One region of the Priestia sp. 40 genome, then DNA from elsewhere that is predicted to be linked to it. Evidence: riboswitches for the same ligand, from Rfam matches in the RefSeq annotation. Region 1 holds a riboswitch; the other holds the start of a gene.
The links. A riboswitch is a leader RNA that binds a small molecule or an ion and turns the genes downstream of it on or off. The one in region 1 is predicted to bind cyclic di-GMP.

Region 1 (3,415 bases):
ACCCCCATACCATATCCCCTTTTCGCTGATTTGCTTTCCCTTGCACTTCGTTATATCTATCGGTCATGAGGCTTGTTCTATCCATAGTACATTTTTGAATTTTTATTGGCATAAAAAACGCGCTGAAGCAATCAGCGCGTCTTTTCTCCGTTAGTACACAATCCTTTCGGTCATATTGATGACGTTTGTTTCTACTTCTTTTAATCTCTTTTTACTTTCACTTTCCGTCTCTTGCTTTACTCCAAAATAAAACTTCACTTTTGGCTCTGTGCCTGAGGGGCGAATCGCAAACCAGGAGCCGCCTTGCAGCCAAAATTTGAGTGCATTTGACGAAGGCCAGTTCATTCTTTCTTGCTGAGCGGTGAGCAAATTGATTCTTATTTCGCGTTGATCATCTTCTATTTTCTCGACTGCCGCACCCGCTATTTCTGTTGGTGAATTCTCACGAAAGCTGTTTACAATACGATCAATTTGTTCGGCTCCGTCCTTTCCTTTTAAAGTGAAAGAAGTAAGAGACTCTTTGTAGTAGCCGTAGGTGTCATAAAGCTCTATTAGCCCATCATGAAGCGTCATGTTTTGCTGTTTGTAAAAGGCCTCTTCTCATTCACTTTTGGTCACGTTAGTCACTTGTTTGTGCACGTCACTTGGCAGCGCGCTGTGATGGCTCCATTTTGTCCACTCAGTTTTCCAGATCATGGTTATCTCTCCTGTCTTGTAGGTTTCTATCTTTATTGTGAAGGATTTCTATGAACCAACTATAAACTTCACTAGAGACTTTCGAACTAAAAAAGCTTCTAAAAACAAGAAGTCATTCGTTATAAAGAACCCTTTTTATAATTAAATACATAAAAATAAACTAATATGCGTTATAATGAACAAAAAGGATATAAGAAAAGGATGAACTTAACGTGATAGGAACCAAAATTAAAACTTTACGATTAAAAAACGGATATTCTATTACACGCTTAGCTGAAAAAGCCCGTATCTCAAAGTCATATTTATCTCATTTAGAAAAAGGCCTAAACAATAACCCGTCTATTCACATGCTAGAGAAAATAGCTTTTTCTCTTAATACAACAATTGATGAATTAATTGAAGCAGGAAGCAGAGATTTTAAATTTTCTTCAAAACTATCTCTAAGCAACGAGTGGCTTTCTTTAATAGAAGAAGCAATTAACGATGGAATGACCAAAGAGGAATTTACTGAATTTCATTCCTATTTAAAATTCAGAAAAAAAATGGATACATTAGTTGACTAATTATTTGATTTTTTTATGACAATCGACCTATTTCGACAGCATTCATGACAAACATACTATATAATGAACATAGGTTATATATGGTAACTATTACAAATTATCCAGACAAAGGCAAAATTATTGAAAAATAGTGACGCAAAGCTTCAGGTCTAAGGCCTCTTTTGGCTATGACGGCTGAGTTCCCTGGCAAAGGGTGGATGAATCGTAATGAAAGAAGAGAATGTACTGTCGATCGATCAGGAATGGATAAGTCTTATGCAAACAGCTCGCGCAATGGGGCTGACCATAGAAGAAGTCCGAACGTTTTTAAAAGAGTTTAAGCAGAATTGAACACAAAAAGCACGCTCAGATCAGAGCGTGCTTTTTGTATTTTATGCTCATTATTCTTCTACCATTTCCTCATAGAAACACGTGTATAAAAAACGTTTGAAGCAATTGTGAAACACAATTTTATTAAATACGAATTCCTTTTGGCTGACGCTGGTCAAACGTATAAATCTCCGTAAATCCGCACTGTTTCGCCATTTCAACCGCTTCTTTCATATGTGCTCCTACGGTTTCGGCAAAGTGTGAATCAGATCCGATTGTTAAGATTTCTCCGCCTAAATCGCGGTACAGGCCAACAACTTCAAGTGCCGGCAATGCTTCGCCCAGCTTTCCTCTTATACCTGAAGTGTTAATTTCAATTCCAATATTGCGATCAATTGCTTTTCTCAAAATATCCGCAAGAATATCTTTAAATTGATGAAAGTCGTAAATACCATATTGCTCAAACGCATAGCGCTTCATTAAATCTAAATGAGCCAATACGTCAATATCCGCTTCGCTTACTAGCTTATACATTTCATTAAAATAAGCGCGGTAAATTGCTTCTTTATCGTTCAGCTCCAAATGTTTACGAAGCTTGATGTTATTAATGTTATGAACCGATCCTAAAATAAAATCAAAGTGCTCCTGCTGCATGGTTTTTTGATACTTCTCTTTTAGATAGTGCGGTTCACAAATTTCAATTCCTTTTTTAATTACTAGCTGGCCTTGAAATTGATCTCTGCATTCCGCTAGTTCTCGTTCATATTTATCAAAATCCATATGACCGTACGTTGGCGCTAATGGATTTAATGAAAAGTGTTCGGTAAAACAAATTTCGTTTATGCCGTTTTTCACAGCCTGTTCGCACACTTCTTTCATGACTGCCTGTGAGTCGAATGAATTGTTTGTGTGATGATGGTAGTCTACTAGATACATAATTTAGTCACCTCTAGGTTTATTATACATCTCTCCTGTACTTACTGCACACGGAGACCCTTTTTCCCTCTATCACGCCTTTTTAGGTTCATAAAAAGAATTTCCACTAAAAAAAGTCGTTTTTCCTCTTTTAGTAATCCTTCTTTTCTTATAAACTAACTTATTATAGCAGATGTTCTGACAAACAGCTTTTACTTACACTAGGGAAAGGAACTAGGAAATGGAAGTTGAAAAAAGTTTTTCTCAAACAAAAAGCCCCTTTATGTCTTATTTAAGTTCTTATACGAAAAAGATGAAAGGAGAACTAAAAGAAGAACCAAAAATCAATTACAGAGATGCAGTCGTTTCTTCTATTGGAGGCTTAATTGCGATTATCATCAGCAGTGCGATTGCACTAGCGCTTGGTTATCCAATGGCACTCGCTCCAATTGGCGCAAGCTGCGTGCTTGTTTTCGGAGCTCATAAAGGGCCTTTATCACAGCCTCGTCACGTGCTTGGAGGGCACTTACTAGCAACGGTTTCTGCACTTATTATTTGGAGTTTATTTCACCGAAGCCTTATTACGATTGCGATTGTGCTTGCTTTTGTTCTTATTTTAATGATTCTTACTAAAACCGTTCATCCTCCCGCTGCGGCTAGCGCGATTGTTGCAATTAATACTCAAGCAGGCTGGGGATATTTAGGTATTATTATGATTTGTGCATGTGTGGTCGTATTGATTTCTACCGTATATAATAATTTATTTCAAGATCGGCAGTATCCCAGGTATTGGGTTTGATATTGGAATCATACATAAAAAAAGACGTCTTCTCATAGAAGACGTCTTTTTTTATTGTTTTTCCTTACTGAGTTTTTGCTGTTTCAGGGTCTATTTATCAGCTTTTACTTTACTTCAGTTGAACTAACAAGCT
Region 2 (3,415 bases), on a different contig from region 1:
TTTTCTTTTATTAGAAATAAAGAGTGTGCGTTAGGTATGGTCATATGACTGTAGTTTTTTAAAAACATCGTTTTTGAAATCAGATACTGAGATGAAAACAGCAAATCATGTTGGCCAGATAAAGTGAGTACAGGAAGTGAAATGCTGCTTAGCTCTTGAAATAGACTGGCTGTAATAGAAAGTTTAACGAAGCGGAAATATACATTGGGATCCATTTGTTTAAGTCTTTCAATAACCTCTTGTATGTTTGTATATTCCAGACTTTCCAGTTTGCCTAATTCAAGGATTTTATTTACCGGTATTTGATTTTTGCTTTCTTCTTTGTAACATCTCTTAATCTTTTGAATGGTGCTATCTGAATAAAAAGGAAGAGACAGTAGTATCAGTCCTTCAATAAGAAATTCATAGCGGGCGGTAAATTTAACAGCGATTTGTCCTCCAAATCCCACTCCAACTAAGTAACACTTCTTTATATGTAACGTATGTAATAAGAGAAAAAGATCTTCAATATGAGCCTCAAACGATAATTCTCCTGTAGCAGAGGCGCTCTTTCCTGTCTCTCTCAAATCGTAATGAATAACACGGTAATGTTGGGTTAATTCCGCAGTAATAGAATCAAAAAGCGTATGATCAGTGACACAAGAATGAACCATAACAACGGTTTCTGTCTTGTCAGTGAACACGGGCGAATGAATTTCATAGTAAATTTTTTCTGTCGCCGTATGCAGAAAAGGCATAAAAGCAATCCTCCTAGTGTCTAACTGTAGCGTTTGTGTAACGGTAAAATCATTATGATAGGAATAGACAAAAATTTCAAAAAAATTGGTGCTTTTAGTAATAAAAAATGTCTAATACTCTTGCAATGTCCATTATACTGTAAAAAAACAGGGAAAAATAGGTATTTTTTATTTGATCATTTTTTTAGAAAGCGTTATCAAATTTAAAATGAAGGGGACTGGAATGATGAGCGCAAATGATAAAAGTACTGTTGATTTGGAATGGGTTCATTTAATGCTAGAAGCGCAAAATCAAGGGGTTAGCATACAAGAAGTTAAAGAATTTATCTCTAATCCAAACCAATTCAATAAGAAAGAATATAATAAATAAGAACCTTTTGTGAAGTAAAGAAGAATCTGATACAGGGAAGATAGCTTAACTAAATTCCTTTTTTATCATTTTAGCACAGGAAGTGAATAATCATTTTTTATAAAACTTATAACGCGTAAAAAAATCACCATATAATTACAATCGATTGAACGGCTTGGCTGTACAAAACATGACATCTTATTTTGAATACATAATAAGGTTATTTCAATCCATATAAGCAGTTTTTCATAGCCCAGCGATTTTAATTTGTTATAGGATTTAGTATAGAACTGTGGTACAATTATCCTTATAAGCATTTATTAAGGGTGATAAATATGACAATTGGTCAACGTATCCGGGAACTTCGAAAGAAACAAGGAATATCATTAACTGAGCTTGCTAACCGTGCTGGAGTAGCTAAGTCTTATATTTCCTCTGTCGAAAGAGATATTCAGTTAAACCCCTCTATTCAATTTCTAAATAAGATTGCAGCTTCTTTACATGTCAGTGTAGATAAGTTAATTCATGATTCTTCCGAGAGTGATAGCTCAATCTCTATAGATAATGAATGGTTAGATTTAGCAAAAGAAGCGGCTGAATCTGGTATAAGCAAAGAGCAATTCAAACAGTTTCTTGAATTCCAAAAGTGGCAGCGTTCAAATCAATGAATTCAAGAGCATTTGGTTTAAAGGGCAGTAGAAACTGATTAATTGTAGCTGCCCCTAAAGGTCTTAAATGTTCTTGATTGTTACTAAAAAAGTTATTGTCAAGTAAAATTAAAATAATTCCTTCGCTTAGTTCAACGTTTTAAGAGGCAGCGGCTTTTAAAATCATCTTTTTCCCTTCCTATTCTAACTGTATGTTACAAATTTTTCCTTTTATTTTGATGGCAGTAAACAACCCTTAAAGTATAGCGTCTACAAACAAATTCACTCTTTTAATAGTTCTCAGCTCAAAAAAAAGAATCTAATCCCTATGTGAATTGAATCCCTTGTGTCCTCTTTTTTCCTTTTAGCGAGGTTTATTATAAGCGATAAATCTTCTTACTTCTTCAATACAGATCCCCATTTTATAAGCAGTATCCATAAGCTCAACCCATTCTTTATCTAGCTTCTCTACCTTTTTATTTTCTTCCACAACGTTAGTACGATTCAGCATTATTCTACCTCCAGCTTTTCTCTATCAGGTAACCCGGCTATCATAGTCTTTTATATTTTTTGCCATGACTTTAGACCCGCAGCTTTGCGTCTTGCTCTTTCAAACAGTTTGCTCTTTTCTGAATCATTTGTATTACGAACATTTTACTGCAAGAAAATACCTGAATGTGTCATAATTTGTCGGTTTTATAATAATTAGAATAAAATGTGGTTAAGTTTTACAACTAAGGATGAAATATAATTTATTAGAGTGGACACTTAGGCAATATTTTAAAGGATGGATGGTAGCTGTATAAACTTCACTTCTTTATTGTATTTATAGAAAAGTATTTAAAGAGCTATAAAATATTAAAAGAAAGAGACTTTCTAAATCAAACATCTGAAATGCATAACTACCTACTATAAAGCTATTCATATTTATAATTAATACTTCTAGTCACTTATCTGAACTCGGAACTTATAAAGAAGGTGAGATAAGTGATAATTCAACTTCTTTAACGGTATTACTTTATGAGTTTACTTAGTTATTAACTCAATAGAATTTGTTCTTTATAAAAAACAATAAAGATTTATATTTTATATCAGAAATTCAAAAGGACTATGGGTACATATTTAGACTTTGTAGTTTAAATTAATATTGACTTGTTCTTTATAAAGAATTAAAATGAGGTAGAAGCTAATAACTAGATTTTGGAGCGCATACGAAAATAAGGAGTTAAGTAAAAGTGGTTTTTTGTTCGTTATAAAGAATTTTAGTTTTTGATATCAAGAACATTAAAAAATAATTGAAGCAAAGGTGGTTCTAATGAGTACACTGCAAGAAAAGAATTTTCTCCACCAACAAAAGGGTAAAGACATTAATTTAAAAGAATACTATGAAGTCATTAAAAAACGTATTTGGCTTATCATTATCGTTACTATCTTTACTACACTGGCTGGCTTTTTTTATAGTCATCAGAATAATACTACAGTATATTATCAAGCTTCGACCAGAGTGGTTGTAGATGTAGATACCCAGAAAATGAGTACGCTTCTAGTAATGGTTAAAGATCCGATAGTGATGGGAAAGGTAACAAAACAGTTGAATTTAGAGCAGCCTGCAGAAGCCACAGCAGGTCAAGTCCAGGCGGCGAGCCTTGATGGATCACAAATCATTAGTCTTTCTGCAACAA

Region 2: linked by a shared signal. The riboswitch ahead of ACO1DI_RS12655 (anti-repressor SinI family protein) and the one ahead of ACO1DI_RS25360 (anti-repressor SinI family protein) in region 1 are both predicted to bind cyclic di-GMP.

What each region holds. Positions count from the first base shown of each region.
Region 1 is NZ_JBMPZA010000025.1:133,701-137,115, forward strand. Features, by position in the region: gene ACO1DI_RS25345 (methyl-accepting chemotaxis protein) at 1-8, opposite strand, end outside; gene ACO1DI_RS25350 (hypothetical protein) at 151-573, opposite strand; gene ACO1DI_RS25355 (helix-turn-helix domain-containing protein) at 909-1,259, shown strand; cyclic di-GMP riboswitch class I at 1,360-1,446, shown strand; gene ACO1DI_RS25360 (anti-repressor SinI family protein) at 1,467-1,589, shown strand; gene ACO1DI_RS25365 (histidinol-phosphatase HisJ family protein) at 1,713-2,504, opposite strand; gene ACO1DI_RS25370 (HPP family protein) at 2,797-3,282, shown strand; gene ACO1DI_RS25375 (TcaA NTF2-like domain-containing protein) at 3,387-3,415, opposite strand, start outside.
Region 2 is NZ_JBMPZA010000011.1:15,219-18,633, forward strand. Features, by position in the region: gene ACO1DI_RS12640 (alpha/beta hydrolase) at 1-737, opposite strand, end outside; gene ACO1DI_RS12645 (anti-repressor SinI family protein) at 964-1,107, shown strand; gene ACO1DI_RS12650 (helix-turn-helix domain-containing protein) at 1,422-1,754, shown strand; gene ACO1DI_RS12655 (anti-repressor SinI family protein) at 2,098-2,244, opposite strand; cyclic di-GMP riboswitch class I at 2,269-2,367, opposite strand; gene ACO1DI_RS12660 (YveK family protein) at 3,049-3,415, shown strand, end outside.